Regions from separate parts of the Kineococcus sp. G2 genome, predicted to be linked through region 3. Evidence: riboswitches for the same ligand, from Rfam matches in the RefSeq annotation. Region 3 holds a riboswitch; each other region holds the start of a gene.
The links. A riboswitch is a leader RNA that binds a small molecule or an ion and turns the genes downstream of it on or off. The one in region 3 is predicted to bind S-adenosylmethionine.
Positions count from the first base shown of each region.

Region 1: it holds a riboswitch for S-adenosylmethionine, as region 3 does, so the genes downstream of both, V9U69_RS01100 (class I SAM-dependent methyltransferase) here and V9U69_RS01530 (rhodanese-like domain-containing protein) in region 3, are expected to answer to the same signal.
Region 2: it holds a riboswitch for S-adenosylmethionine, as region 3 does, so the genes downstream of both, V9U69_RS03750 (MetQ/NlpA family ABC transporter substrate-binding protein) here and V9U69_RS01530 (rhodanese-like domain-containing protein) in region 3, are expected to answer to the same signal.

Region 1 covers NZ_JBBBEM010000007.1:23,051-28,064, forward strand. Annotated here, with positions in the region: gene V9U69_RS01090 (SDR family NAD(P)-dependent oxidoreductase) at 18-785, shown strand; gene acs (acetate--CoA ligase) at 901-2,868, opposite strand; SAM riboswitch class I at 2,984-3,070, shown strand; gene V9U69_RS01100 (class I SAM-dependent methyltransferase) at 3,080-3,925, shown strand; gene V9U69_RS01105 (ROK family transcriptional regulator) at 3,974-5,014, opposite strand, start outside.
Region 2 covers NZ_JBBBEM010000017.1:57,465-62,478, reverse strand. Annotated here, with positions in the region: gene V9U69_RS03765 (thiamine pyrophosphate-requiring protein) at 1-373, shown strand, start outside; gene V9U69_RS03760 (methionine ABC transporter permease) at 575-1,174, opposite strand; gene V9U69_RS03755 (methionine ABC transporter ATP-binding protein) at 1,236-2,264, opposite strand; gene V9U69_RS03750 (MetQ/NlpA family ABC transporter substrate-binding protein) at 2,266-3,219, opposite strand; SAM riboswitch class IV at 3,425-3,534, opposite strand; gene V9U69_RS03745 (FecCD family ABC transporter permease) at 3,715-4,815, shown strand; gene V9U69_RS03740 (ABC transporter substrate-binding protein) at 4,831-5,014, shown strand, end outside.
Region 3 covers NZ_JBBBEM010000008.1:58,033-63,046, reverse strand. Annotated here, with positions in the region: gene V9U69_RS01540 (cobalamin-independent methionine synthase II family protein) at 1-1,206, opposite strand, end outside; gene V9U69_RS01535 (O-succinylhomoserine sulfhydrylase) at 1,240-2,451, opposite strand; gene V9U69_RS01530 (rhodanese-like domain-containing protein) at 2,436-2,855, opposite strand; SAM riboswitch class I at 2,860-2,946, opposite strand; gene V9U69_RS01525 (HNH endonuclease family protein) at 3,015-3,704, opposite strand; tRNA gene V9U69_RS01520 (tRNA-Asn) at 3,779-3,851, opposite strand; gene dnaG (DNA primase) at 3,966-5,014, opposite strand, start outside.

The DNA of each region.
Region 1 (5,014 bases), on a different contig from region 3:
CCTGCGAGGAGGACCCGATGGCCACCGAGTTCCCGACCGCCCGCACCGCCGTCGTCACCGGAGGGGGCTCGCCGCGCGGCATCGGGCGGGCCCTCGCGCACCGCCTGGCGCGCGGCGGCTGGTCCGTCGCCGTCCTCGACCTCGACGGCGCGGCCGCGCGCACCGTCGCCGGGGAGCTGGAGCAGGAGGGGGCCGCGGCGATCGGCGTGCAGGTCGACGTCGCCGACCCGGCGTCGGTGGAGGCGGCCGCCGCCGCGGTCGAGCGCGACCTGCCGCCCGTCGTCGGGCTGGTGAACCTGGCGGGCGTCAGCTCGCCGACCCCGTTCCTGGACACCACCCCCGAGGAGTGGGACCGCGTCATGGCCGTCAACGCGCGCGGCACGTTCCTCGTCACGCAGCGGTTCGTGCGGGGCATGGTCGAGCGCGGCCTGGGGCGCGTGGTGAGCGCCTCCTCGGTCTCCGCCCAGCGCGGCGGCGGCACCTACTCCAAGGTCGCCTACAGCGCCTCCAAGGCGGCGATCATCGGCCTCACGCGGGCCCTGGCCCGGGAAGTCAGCCCGCTGGGCGTGACGGTGAACTGCGTCGCCCCGGGACCGGTGGACACCGACATCATGGGCGGGCCGCTCACCGACGAGCGGCGGGCGGCGATGGCCGCCGACGCCCTGGTGGGACGGGTCGGCACCGTCGACGACGTGGCCGCGCTGGTGGAGTTCCTGCTCGGCCCGGACGCCGGGTACGTCACCGCCGCCACCTACGACGTCAACGGCGGCCTGCAGATCTCCTGAGGCGGTGCCGAATCCTCCCCTTCCCGCACCGCCCCTCCTGCCGCGGAAACCATGGTTTCCGCCCCGCAGAGGGTCCTTCGAAGGGCGGAAACCATGGTTTCCGCGGCAGGAGGGGTCAGCGGGAGGCGGCGTACGCGGCCCAGGCGGCCTCGACGGCGGTCAGGGCCGTCTCGTCCTGCAGGGAGGTGACGTCCCCGCCGCCGCGGCCGGCCGTCACGTCCGCCACCAGCCGGCGCATGATCTTCCCCGAGCGGGTCTTCGGCAGGTCGGGGACCACGACCACGTCGCGGGGCTTGGCGACCGGGCCGATCGCCTCGGCGACGTGCGCGCGCAGCTCCTCGGCCAGCGCCGCGTCGGAGGTGCCCGCCGCGTCGCCGCGGGTGATGACGAACGCGACGATCCGCTGCCCCGTCGTCTCGTCGGGAGCGCCGACGACCGCGGCCTCGGCCACCCGCGGGTGGGACACCAGCGCCGACTCCAGCTCGATGCTGGACAGCCGGTGCCCGGAGACGTTGAGGACGTCGTCGATGCGCCCGCCGATCCAGACGTACCCGTCGGCGTCCTTCGTCGCCGCGTCGCCGGCCAGGTACCAGCCCTGCTGCGCGTACGGCTCCCAGTAGGACTTCACGAACCGCTCGTGGTCGCGCCACACGGTGCGGGCCATGCCCGGCCACGGGCGGGTGATGACGAGGACGCCGGTCTCGCCGGGGGCCGTCTCGCGGCCGGCGTCGTCGACGACGGTGGCGGCCAGGCCCGGCAGCGGGACGGTGCCCGAGCCGGGCTTGAGCGGGGTCACCCCGGGCAGGGGAGCGACCACCGCCGCGCCCGTCTCCGACTGCCACCAGGTGTCCACGATCGGGCAGCGGCCGCCACCCACTTCGCGGTGCAGCCACAGCCACGCCTCGGGGTTGATGGCCTCGCCCACCGAGCCCAGCAGCCGCAGCGAGGACAGGTCGAAGCGGGCGGGCAGCTCCGGGCCGTGCTTCATGAACGTGCGCACCAGCGTGGGGGCAGTGTAGTAGGTGGTCACCCGGTGCTTCTCGATGATCTCGAAGTGCCGGCCCGGGTGCGGGGTCAGCGGGGAGCCCTCGTAGATGACCTGGGTGGTGCCGTTCGACAGCGGCCCGTACATCTCGTAGGTGTGCGCCGTCACCCACGCCAGGTCCGCCTGGCACCAGTAGACGTCGTCGTCCTTGACGTCGAACACCGCCCAGTGCGACCAGGACGCGTGGGTGAGGTAGCCGCCGCTGGTGTGCACCAGGCCCTTCGGCTTACCCGTCGTGCCGGAGGTGTAGATGATGAACAGCGGGTTCTCGGCGTCGAAGGACGGCGCGGCGTGCTCGGTGCTCTGCCGGTCCACGACGTCGTGCCACCACACGTCCCGGCCCGGCGTCCACGGCACGTCCGGCGTCAGGTCCCCGGTGCGCCGCAGCACCAGCACGTGCTCGACGTGGTCCAGGCCCTCCACCGCGGCGTCCGCGGCGCCCTTGACGGCCACCGCCTTCCCGCGGCGGAACTGCCCGTCGGTGCACACCAGCAGCTTCGCCCCGGTGTCCTGGACCCGGAACCGCAGCGCCTCGGCGGAGAAACCCCCGAACACCAGCGACACGACCGCGCCGATGCGCGCGCACGCCATCGTCGTCACGATCGTCTCCGGCAGCACCGGCAGGTACAGCACGACCCGGTCGCCGTGGCCGACGCCCAGCTCCTGCAGGGCGTTCGCCGCCCGGCACACCTCGTCCTGCAGCTGGGCGTAGGTGGTGGTGCGCGAGTCGCCGGGTTCACCCTCCCAGTGCAGGGCCACCTTCTCCCCGCGCCCGGCGGCGACGTGCCGGTCCACGCAGTTCACCGCCACGTTCAGCTTCCCGCCGGTGAACCACTGCGCCGTCGGCAGCGTCGAGCCGTCGAAGACGGTGGTGAAGGGCTCGTCCCACTGCAGCCGGCCGGCCTGCTCGGCCCAGAACGCCTCCGGGTCCGCCGCGGCGCGCGCGTACTCCTCCGCGCCCACGTTGGCGCGGGCGGCGAACTCGAGCGGCGGGGGGAAGACCAGGTCGTCGCCGGCGGTGACGGGGACGGTGCTCATGCGGGCGGGGCCTCCCGGGGTCGTGGGTCGGGCCGCCAGCGTATCCGCGCCGGGCGGGTGGGCCGGGGCCCAGCGCGGCTCCCCGTGCCGGCCCGGCCGGTGCCGTACCCTGGCCGAACCATCCAGAGCGGCCGAGAGACCTGGCTCGACGACGCCGCAGCAACCCCCGCGCGGAGGGTGCTCACGCCAGGACCGATGGGGGAGGCACGGCATGAGCACCAGCACGCCCGCCGCGGACGGCGGGGCGGCGTCCGAGGACGCGCGCCGCGAGGCCGCCGCCTGGGCCACCTGGCAGGAGTCCCCGTGGGGGCGGCTGCGCTACCGGGTGCTGGCGGCGCTGCTGCGCGAGCGGTGCGCGCGGCTGGGCCCGGCGCCGCTGCGGGTGCTGGACGCCGGTGGCGGCGACGGGCGCGATGCGCTGCAGCTGGCCCTGGCCGGCCACGAGGTGACGGTGCTGGACACCTCCGCGGACGTGCTGGGGGCGGCGCGCGCCGCGGCGGCGGCCGCCGGGGTCGGCGATCGGGTGCGCACCGTGGCGGCGGACCTGGAGGACCTCACCGCCCTGGCCGCGCTGACCCGGCACCGCGCCGGCGGATCCGGGTCGTTCGACGTGGTGCTGTGCCACGACGTGCTGCAGCACCGCGGCAGCCTCGCGCAGGTCGGCGCCGACGTGGCGGTGCTGGCGTCCTCCCTGCGCCCCGGCGGGCTGCTGTCGCTGATGGCGCCGAACCCGGCCGCCGACGTGCTGACCGCGGCGCTGCGCGACGGCCCGGCGCAGGCGTGGGTGCTGCTGGACGCCGAGCGCGGTGCGGACCCCGGCACCGGCCGCTCGGTGCTGCGCCTGGACCCCGCCGTCGTCGAGGCGGCCGCGGTGGACGCCGGGTGCGAGGTCGACGGCCGTGCCGGGGTGCTGACGGTGACGACGCTGCTGGAGGAGGCGCAGCGCACCGACGAGCGCGTCGTGGCGGACCTGGAGGAGCTGGAGGTGGAGCTCGGCCGGCGCGAGGAGTTCCGGCGCACCGCCCGGTTCTGGCACCTGGTGGCCCGCCGCCGCTGACGGGCACCTCGCACACGAGCCGGCTGCCGGTGCCGGTGGTGCGGCGGGTCAGCGGTGGTGCCCCAGGACGAACGTGCGGATGGCGGTGACCGCCGCGCCGCGCGCCCACTCGGGGAAACCCGTGTGCTGCACGTCGACGTCCAGCTCGGAGGCGTGCGGGTTGCGGTGCGCGCGGATCCCCGACTCCATCGCCTCGGCACCCACCTCCGCCAGCCCGGCGTTCTCCCCGGACACCAGCACCTTGCGCGGCATCGTCAGGTTCCCGATCGCCGCCAGCAGGACGCCCAGCGCCCGGGCGGAGTCGTCGACCACCCGGCGCGCCAGCGGCTCGCCGGCCGCGGCCAGGGCCAGCACCTCGTCGAACGCGACCGGTCGGCGCAGCGCCAGCCCGGCGCGCACCTCGACGGCTTCCCGGGTGAGCATCGCCTCCGCGCAGCCGGTGTGCCCGTCCGGGCAGAGGGGACCGGTGGGGTCCAGCGGGAAGTGCCCCAGCAGGCCCACCCCGGCGTCCGGGTGGTCCAGCACCTCGTCGTGCACGACGAGCCCGTACCCCACACCCGTGCCGACCACCACGACCGCGAAGTGGTCGCAGCGCCGGGCCGTGCCGAACCACTGCTCCGCGCGGGTCAGCGAGAGCACGTCGTTGTCGACGACCACCGGCAGGCCCAGCTCCGCCTCCAGGGCCCGCCCGAACGGCACGGACTCCCACCCCAGGTACCGGGCGGAGAGCACCTCCCCGTCCCGCGCGACCCGGCCGCCCAGGCCGACGCCGACGGCGCGCACCCGCGCACGTCCGGCGCCGGGGGAAGCCGCCAGGGAGCGCACCAGGTCGCCGACGACGGCGACGCAGGCGGCGGGGGAGCGGTCCGGCAGCGGCGCCTGCAGCTCCGCCACGACGCGGGCCCGCAGGGTCGTCAGGACGGCGTAGGCGGTGTCGGCGGTGAGCTTGACCCCGACGAAGTGGTGGCCGTCCTCCTCCACGTCCAGCGGGCGGGTCGGCCGCCCGGAGACCGGGTCGCACACCCCGGTGGTCTCCACGAGCAGGCCGGAGTCCAGCAGTGGCCGGGACAGCCGGGTCAGGCTGCCGGG
Region 2 (5,014 bases), on a different contig from region 3:
GCGCGCGATGCAGGCAGAGGTGCCGTTCGGCGCGGCGATGGACGTGCCCGACGTCCCGTACGGGCAGTACGCCGGGCTGCTGGGGCTGGGCGGGGTGCGCACCGACGGGCCGGAGGGCCTGGACGCGCTGCTGGACGAGGCGTTCGCCGCGCGCCGGCCCACCGTCATCGACGCGGTGGTGGACCCGGACGTGCCGATGGTCCCCCCGCACGTGACGACCGAGCAGGTCGTGAACACCGCGAGGGCCACCGCGAAGGCCGGCCTGCAGGGCGACCCCTCGGCGCGGCGGATCGTCGTGGAGGGCGCGCGCGAGACCGTCGGCGCCGCGGCCCGCGCCCTGCGCGAGCGCCGCAGCGGCGACGACCGCAGCTGAAACCCACCCCCCTCACCCCACCCCTCCTCACCCCCGCGCCCGCCCCCACCTCCACTTCTCGGTGATCGAGGAAGTTGCCACTTCCTCGATCACCGAGGAGGCAGGGGCGGGTGCGGGTGGACGCCGACGGGCGGGCCCCCACGGCGTGAGGACCCGCCCGGTGGCGGTGCGGAGGCCCGCCCGTCGGCGGAGCGGGAGGGTTCAGCGGCGCAGGACGCCGCGGGCGATGCGGTTCCCGACGAACTGCCCGACCTGCACGATGACGATGATCGTGGCGACGCTGACGTAGACGATGCCCCAGTCGTAGCGCTGCGAGCCGTACGTGATGGCGTAGTCGCCCAGCCCGCCGCCGCCGACGAGACCGGCCTGGGCGGTCATGTCGACGATGCCGACGAAGATGAACGTGTACCCCAGCACGAGCGGGCCCAGGCCCTCGGGGACGACCACCCCGAACAGGATCCGCAGCCGGGAGGCGCCGGCCGCGCGGGCGGCCTCCACCACGCCGGGGTCCACCCCGACGAGGCTCTGCTCGACGATGCGGGAGACGGCGAACGCCGCGGCCAGCGCGATCGCGAACGTCACCGCCCCGGTGCCGATGGTGGTGCCGAGCACCGCGATCTGCAGCGGCGTGACCGCCGCCAGGAAGATGACGAACGGGATGGGGCGGACGATGTTCACCACGACGCCGAGGACGCCGAACACGGCCCGGTTGCCGAGCAGGTGACCGGGGCGGGTGGCGTACAGGGCGATCCCGAGCGCCAGCCCGAGGACGCCGGAGGCGACCATCGAGACGAGCGCCATGAACAGCGTCTCCCAGATGGACTCGACGTAGACGTCGAGCGTGCTGAGGAAACCCTCCACGTCAGACCTCCTCCTCGGCCCGCACGCCCGCGTCGCGCAGAGCGGTCAGGGCGGCGTCCACGGCGGCGTCGGGGCCGGTGGCCTCGTAGGTGAGGGAGCCGATGCGCCGCTCGCGCAGCTCCCCCACCCCGCCGTGCACGAGCTCGGTGCGCACCCCGGCGGTGGCGAACGCGTCGTCGATCCGCTTCTGCAGGCCCACCTCGTCGGTGATCTGCACGGTGACCACGCGCCCGGGGTGGTGCTCGCGCAGCCGCGCCAGCTGCTCCCGGGTGGGCCGGTCGTGCAGGACGCTGCGCACGAACCGCTGCGCCGGGGCGGTCTGCGGGGTGGAGAACACGTCGTAGACGTCGCCGACCTCGACGACGCGGCCGGCCTCCATGACCGCGACCCGGTCGGCGATCTGCCGCACGGCGTCCATCTCGTGGGTGATGACCACGATGGTCACGCCGAGCTCGCGGTTGACCCGCCGCAGCAGCGAGAGGACCTCGGTGGTGGTCTCCGGGTCCAGCGCGCTGGTGGCCTCGTCGGCCAGCAGCAGCGGCGGGTTCGTCGCCAGCGCGCGGGCGATGCCGACGCGCTGCTTCTGCCCGCCGGAGAGCTGCTCGGGGTGGGCGTGGGCGCGGTCCAGCAGGCCGACGAAGTCGAGCAGCTCGGCGACCCGGGCGTCGCGCTGCTCCCGGGGGACGCCGGCCACCTTCAGCGGGTAGGCGACGTTCCCGGCGACGGTGCGCGATCGGAACAGGTTGAACTGCTGGAAGATCATGCCGATGCGCTGGCGCGCCCGGCGCAGCTCCTTCTCGCCCAGCCGGGTGAGGTCCTGCCCGGCGACGGTCACGGTGCCGGAGGTGGGCGCCTCCAGGGCGTTCACCAGCCGCACGAGGGTGGACTTGCCGGCGCCGGAGTACCCGATGACGGCGAGGACCTCCCCCTCGTGCACGTCGAGGCTGACGTCGTCGACGGCGGCGACGGCCTTGCCGCCGCGCTCGTACCGCTTGGTGACGCCCGTCAGGCGGACGATGGGTTCTGCCACGTCAGCCCTGCGCCGCCCGCGCGTCCTCCTCGACGTCCGCCAGCTGCTCCTGCAGGGTGGCGGGGTCGACGTCGCGGACGACGGCCTGCGGGTAGCTCTCGACGAACTCCGCCTGCACGGCGGGGTCGTGGATGAGCTCGGCGAGGTCCAGGTAGGTCTGGTTGCCGGTGTCCTCGGCGCGCGAGACGAAGAGGTTCACGTAGGGCACCGAGGCCGCGCTCTCGGGGTCGTCCTGGTGGACGACGTCCTCGACGGCGAGCCCGGCGCTGGTGGCGTAGTTGTTGTTGACGACGGCGGCGGCGACGGAGCCGTTCTGCAGCGCACCGGCGGTCTGGGAGGCGTCCAGCGGGACGACCTCGACCTTCGCGTCCTGCACGTCCTGCACGGTGGAGAAGGCGGAACCGCCGTCGGCGAGGGTCAGCAGGCCCGCGTCCTGCAGCACGAGCAGCGCACGCGCCTCGTTGATGGCGTCGTCCGGGACGGCGACCTTCGCGCCCTGCGGGAGCTGCGAGGGGTCGTCGTACCGGGTGGAGTACAGCGGCAGCGGGTACACGGCGGTGGAGCCGATCGGCTGCAGGTCGTCGCCCGCGGTGACGTTGTAGTTCGCCAGGTACTGGGTGTGCTGGAACTGGTTGAGGTCGACCTCGCCCTGGCTCAGAGCCGGGTTCGGCAGGCTGTAGTCGGAGAAGTTCACCAGCTCCACGTCCACGCCGAGGCGCTCGCGGGCCAGGTCGACGTAGGTCTGCCAGTACGGCTCGGCCTGGTCGGTGACGCCGATGCGCACGGTCTGCGTCTCGCCCGCCGCGGTGGTGGCGGTCTCGTCGTCACCGGTGTTGCGCACGACGAGCGCGACGACGATCGCGACGACCGCGAGGACGGCGACGCCGATGACGATCGGCAGCTTGCTGCGCCCGGGCTTGTCGGGCAGGGAGGGAGGGGTGGCGGCGCTGGACAACTCGGGTCTCCTCGTGGGGTGGTGCGGGCTCTCGGGGTGCCTCCGGCGCGCGGCCGGCGGGAGCGGCGAGGGGCGCTCGCCGGGGAGGGGCGGTCAGCCGCCGGCGGCGGTACCGCCCCGGGGACACGAGGGGGACGTGGCGCGTGGGCTCACGACGGGTCGCCTCCTGCTCGGCCAGGCCGGTCCGTCGCTGCTGCGACGGGCGGCCACACGCTTGCGGGACGCTCCGTCCCGCCGGGCTTTCACCTGGAGCACCCCACCGCGGACGAGGGTTGCCGGTCAGCAAGCCAGGGCTTGTCGCTGACACTCGATGCCGTCGCAAATCGTAGGAGGCGCTGGATCGGACGTCAAAACGCACCGGTCCACCCCCGGGTCGGCCCGGACGGGCCCGGATCGGCCCGGATCCGCGTCCGCACCGGGGAGCCGAGCGCGGGGCGGTGCCCTTGTCGCGAGTAGATTGCAACAGCACCAGCCCGCCGCGCCGCAGGAGGTCCCGTGCCGACAGCCGGCGCCCCGCCCCGTCCCACGCCCGCCCCGCTGCGCGACCCGCTGGGCCGGCGCGCCGCCACCCGCCGCCGGACCCTGGTGCTGGCCGCCCTCGTCGCGGCCGCCGTCGCCGCCGCCCTGGCCGGCGCGGCGGTGGGGGCGGCGGCCGTGGCCCCCGGTGACGTGCTGCGCATCAGCGCCCACCACCTGCTCGGCGCACCGGCCACCCCCGCCTGGGGCCCGGTCGAGGACGCGGTGGTGTGGCAGGTGCGGCTGCCGCGGGTGCTGCTGGGCCTGGCGGTCGGCGCGGGCCTGGCCGTGTGCGGGGCGGCGATGCAGGCCATGGTCCGCAACCCGCTGGCCGACCCGCAGCTGCTGGGCGTGACCTCCGGCGCCTCCACGGGCGCCGCCGCCGCCATCCTGCTGGGCGCCGGCGCCGGCTGGGGCGAGCACGCCCTGTCCGGCAGCGCGTTCACCGGCGCGCTGGCCGCGGCGGTGCTGGTGTACGCCGTCGCCCGCGGCGCCGGGCGGGTCACCTCGGCGCGGCTGCTGCTGGCGGGCGTGGCCGTCGGGTACGCCCTGCACGCCGCCACCAGCTTCCTCGTCTTCGCCTCCGGCTCCGCCGAGGGCGCCCGCTCGGTGGTGTTCTGGCTGCTGGGCTCGCTCGGCCTGGCCTCCTGGGGCGCCCCGCTGACCGCCGTGCTCGTCGTGGCCGCCGGCACCGTCGCGGCCCTGACCGCGTGGGGGCCGCGCCTGGACGCCCTCGCCCTGGGCGACGAGACCGCCCGCGGCCTGGGCGTCTCCCCCGCCGCGTTCCGCACCGCGCTGCTCGTCGCGGTCTCCCTGTGCGTGGGCGTGCTCGTCGCCGCCTCCGGTGCGATCGGCTTCGTCGGCCTCGTCGTGCCCCACCTCGCCCGCCGCCTGGTGGGCGGTGCGCACCGCTGGTCGGTGCCGGCCGCCGCCCTGCTGGGCGCGGCGTTCCTGGTGGCGGCCGACCTGCTGGCCCGCACGGTGCTCGCCCCGCAGGAGCTGCCCATCGGCATCGTCACCGCGCTCGCCGGCTGCCCGTTCCTGCTGTGGCTGGTGCGCGGCACCCGCACCGCCGCCTGACCCGAGGAGAGACCCGTGCCCGCCCTGCGCACCACCCGCCGCTCCCCCGCCGCCCTGGCCGCCGCCTGCGCCCTGCTCACCGCCGCCTGCGGCGCCGGCCCGGCCGACGGCGCGGACGGCACCGGTGGCGAGCTCCTGGAGGTCGTCAACTGCGGTGAGCAGGTGCGGCTGACGACCCCGCCGGAGCGGGTGGTCCTGC
Region 3 (5,014 bases):
CTCCGCCCCCTCACCGAGGGCGGCGAGCTTCGCGACGGCGATCTGCGGGTGGATGCGGCCGCCGAGACCGCAGTCAGTGGCGGCGATCACGTTCTCCGCCCCCACCACCGAGGCGAACCGCTCGATGCGGTCGGCGACGAGCTCGGGGTGCTCGACGACGTTCGTGGCGTGGCTGACGATCCCCGGCGCGATCGTCTTGCCCGCGGGCAGCTCGAGGTCCTTCCACACCTTCCACTCGTGCTCGTGGCGGGCGTTGGCCGCCTCGAAGGAGTACGAACCGGCGTCGATCTGCAGCATGAGGTCGGCGATGTGCCGGAACTCGATGTCGGTGGTGTGCGGGCCGTGCCAGCTGCCCCAGCACAGGTGGAAGCGGATCTGCTCGGACGGCAGGTCGCGGATGGCGTGGTTCAGCGCCTCCACGCGGATCCGGGTGAACTCGCGGTAGTCCTCGACGCTGGGCTCGGGGTTGATCTGGTCCCAGTTCTCGGCGATCGACGGGTCGTCGATCTGCAGCACGAGTCCCGCGTCGACGACGGCGCGGTACTCCTCGCGCATCACCTCCGCCCACGCCCAGATGTGCTCCTCCTCCGTGGCGTAGTACCGGTTGGCGATGCGCGCACCGCTGCCCGGGGACAGGGAGGTGATGAACCCCTGGCTGCGCTCCAGTCCGGCGGCCTCCAGGCCGGCGACGAGGTTCGCGACGTCGGAGGCGATGGCCTCCTGCCCGACGTAGCGCAGCGGGCCGGTCGTGGCGGGGAACGCGGTCGCCTGCTTGCCCGTCATGATCCCCGCGGTGGGGTCGGTGTAGGCGTCCTTGAAGGTCGTCCAGTCGCGGCGGTCCGGGAAGCTCGTCAGCCGCACCTTCCCCGGCTCGGAACGCACGACCGGCTGGGTGAAGAGGTCCTCACCGGTGACCTCCAGGCCCGCCACGCGCTGGAACGAGTAGGACCACCAGGCGCCGTAGTCCACGGCGCTGGTCATGGCCTTGCCGTACTCGCCGTCGCCGACGAGGGTGACGCCCAGGTCCCGCTGGCGGCGCACGAGGTCGACGACGGCGTCGGTCAGCAGCGCGTCGAACTCGGGGGTGCGCTCCAGGGTGAGACCGTCCTCGCCGACGCGGCGGGCCTCGTTCGCCGCGATGAGCTCCGGGGTGCGGGGCAGGCTGCCGGCGTGGCTGACGGGGATGCGGCGGGTGGTGCTGGTCACGAAGGGGGGCTCCGATCGGGGTTTCGGGGGACGTCAGCGGCGCAGCGCGCGGTCCAGGTCTTCGAGCAGGTCGTCGGGGTCCTCCAGGCCCACCGACAGGCGCAGCACCGCGTCGGACAGGCCGATCGCGGCACGGCCCTGCTCACCGAGGCGGCGGTGCGTGGTGGTGGCGGGGTGCGTCGCGAGGGACTTCGCGTCGCCGAGGTTGTTGGAGATGTCGATGGTGCCCAGGGCGTCGAGCACCTCGAAGGCGCGTTCCCTGCCGCGGCCGGCCGGCGCGTCCAGCTCGAACGTGACGACGGTGCCGCCGAGCTCCATCTGCCGCTTCGCCAGGTCGAACTGCGGGTGCGAGGCCAGCAGCGGGTAGCGCACCCAGCGCACCGCACCGCTCTCCTCCAGGTGCTCGGCGATGCGCAGGGCGGTGGCCGCGGAGTGCCGCACGCGCAGGCCGAGGGTCTCCAGGCCCTTCGCGAGCGTCCACGCGTTGAACGGGCTGAGCGTCGGCCCGGTGTGCCGGGTCAGTTCCTGGAACCGGCCCTCGATGAACTCCGTCGTGCCGAGCACCGCACCGCCCATGACGCGGCCCTGGCCGTCGATGTGCTTGGTCGCGGAGTACACGACGACGTCGGCGCCGAACCGCAGGGGCCGCTGCCCCACCGGGCTGGCGAAGGCGTTGTCCACCACCACCACCGCGCCGGCCGCGTGCGCGAGCTCCGCGACCGCCTCGACGTCCACGAGGGTCTGCATGGGGTTCGCGGGCGTCTCGAAGAACACCGCCTGCGCGGGCGTGGCGAGCGCCCTCTCCCACTGGGCGATGTCCTCGCCGTCGACGAACTCCGTCGTCACGCCCCATCGGGGCAGGATCTCGTCGAGGATGACGTAGCAGGACCCGAACAGGCTGCGGGCGGCCACGACCCGGTCCCCGGCGCCGAGCAGCGCACCGAGCGCGTAGAACACCGCGGACATGCCGCTGGCCAGGCCGTAGCACGCCTCGGCGCCCTCCAGGGCCCGCAACCGCTCGGTGAACACGGAGACGGTGGGGTTGCCGTAGCGGGAGTAGACGTAGCGGTCCACCTCACCGGTGAACGCGGCCTCCGCGGCGGCGGCGGACTCGTACACGTACCCGGAGGTGAGGTACATCGCCTCCGAGGTCTCCTCGAAACCCGAGCGGGCCAGGCCCGCGCGCACGGCGGTGGTGTCGGGGCGCCAGGGGTTCGGCTGCTGCGCGTTCACGACTGCCGCCACGGCAGGCCCTGAGCGCGCCAGCCGGCGCCACCGCGGTGGCCGTGCTCGTCCAGGTCGCCCTCGAAACCGTCCAGGACGTTGTAGCTGGGGGTGATCCCCGCGGCGGTGGCGGCCTCGGCGGCGGCGACGGAGCGCTTGCCGGAACGGCACAGGAACACCACCGGGCCGCTCCGGCCCGGTTCGACCCCCGCGCGCGCCAGTTCCGCCAGGAACCTCGCACCGGGTGCGTCCTGCTCCACGGGCAGCCAGGAGGCGAACACCGGTGGTCGGCGCAGCTCGGCGGCGTCGGGCGCCCCGACGTACGTCCACTCCGCCTCGGTGCGGACGTCCACGAGGACGGCGTCACCGTCGTCACGCAGCAATTCGAACGCCTCACGCGGGGTGAGGTCGCCGGCGTAGCTCACGAAGCCTCCATCGGTCCTGGCATGAGCACCCTCCCGAGGGGGGTTGCTGCGGCGTCGTCGAGCCAGGTCTCTCGGCCGCTCTGGATGGTCAGGCCAGCCTAGGGCATCGGCGGACCGCGCCGGACCCGCCGCGCTGGACCCGGCGCGGTGGGCGAGGCGTCAGGAGGCCGGCAGCTCCTGCCCGGGGCAGCCGGCCAGCACGTCCGCCATCGCGTCGCGCTCGGCGGGCGTCACCCACAGCCCCCAGGCGCTCTTGACGGCGACCTGCCGGGCCACGTACTCGCACTCCCCCACCGGCGGCAGCCACTGCGCGGCGTCGTCGTCCCCCTTGGACTGGTTGAGGGAGCCGTCCACCGCGAGCAGCTCCAGGGGGTCGTTGGCGAACGCGACCCGCTCCTGGGCGCTGAGCTTCTGGGCACCGGTGCGCCAGGCGTCGGCCAGCGCCACGACGTGGTCGACCTGCACCTCGGCGCTGGTCCGCTCGCCGCGCCGGAAGGCGATCTCCTCCCCGGAGTAGGGGTCCACCAGGGTGCCGGAGAGCACGGTGCAGCCGTCGTCGGCGAGGCGGACGTCGACGAGGTCGCGCTGCAGGACGTCGTCGCGGGTGCGGCAGCCGTTGCCGTCGACGTCGACCCAGCTCTCCCCGAAGCGGGTGCGCTGGTACCCGGCGGACGACGCCTCCTCGCGGACCTCCAGGGCGGCGAGCGCCCGGGCAGCGCTCCCCGTCGCGGCGGGACGCTCCTGCGGGCCGGTGCCCGGTGCCAGGGCCCGCCACAGCGCCACCGCCAGCAGCAGGAGCACCAGGGGGGCGAGGATCGCGGCGAGGGCGCCGGATCGGCGAGCGGGCACGGGCACCTCCGACGGGTCGCGGGTCCCGGCGGGGACGACGAAGGGGGCCTGCGTGCGCAGACCCCCTCGGGAAGCTCCCGCAGTTGGACTCGAACCAACAACCTGCCGGTTAACAGCCGGCTGCTCTGCCAATTGAGCTATGCGGGACCACCACCGGGTGAACCCCCGGCGACAGCACGTCAACCGTACCAGCCCCGCACGGGTGCCTGCGTCACGGGGCGCGGCGCCCCGCCCGGGCCGGGACCCGCAGCGCCGCAGGGCTCACAGGCCCTGGGCGCGCTCCTGCCAGGCCCGTCGGGCCGCCTCCAGCCGGAACAGCTCCTCCGAGGCCGTGCGGTACTCCTCCGGCTGCGCGCCCGCGTCGATGCTCCACAGCCGGCGCTTGGCGTCGGCGACGGCGCGGGTGGTCGCCTGCCCTGCCAGCGTCGCGACCAGCGAGCGCCCCCACCGCTCCAGCTCCTCCTCGTCGCCGACGGGCAGGTCGCTCACCGCGAGCTCCTGCACGAGCGCGGCGACGGGGCCGTCGGCGTAGGCGAGCACCGCCTCCACCCACGCGGGGCCCTGGGGTGCCTCCAGCGGCCCGCCGGCGGCGGTGACGGCGTCGTGGACGGCGCGGTGGCCGGGGACGCCGAAGGCGTCCGCGGCCAGGGCGGCGAAGTCGTCCGCGACCACCCACGGCGCCTGCAGCACGCACGCCAGGACCCACCGCTCCAGCTGCACGACGGCGTCGTCGACGGTGGCCACCGGGGTGGCCGCGGGGGTGGTGGGCGCGGCGGGCTGGGCCGGTTCCCGCGCCGCGCGCCCGTCGCGGCCACCGCGCCCGTCGCGGGCGTGCCGGCGCACCCGGTCCAGCACGAAGCGCTCGTCGAGGAAACCCGTCCAGCGGTCCAGGTTGACCGCGTAGCGCTGGCGCAGCCCGCTGTCGCGGATCTTCGCCACGATCGGTGCGGCGGCGTCCAGGGCGGCCAGCCGGCCGGCGTCGCTGCCCAGGTCGTAGCGGGAGATCGTGGAGCGGATCGCGAACTCGAACAGGGGCACGCGCCCGTCGACCAGGGCGGCCACGGCGGCGTCGCCGGAGGACAGGCGCAGGTCGCAGGGGTCCTGCCCGCCGGGCTCGACCGCCACGTACGTCTGCGCGGTGAAGCGCTCCTCCAGCTCGAAGGCCCGCAGCGCCGCCTTCTGCCCCGCCTCGTCGCCGTCGAAGGTGAAGACGACCTCCGCGGAGCCGGCGACGTCGCCGAGCATGCGCTGCACGACGCGGGCGTGCTCCTCGCCGAAGGCGGTGCCGCAGGTGGCGACCGCGGTGCTCA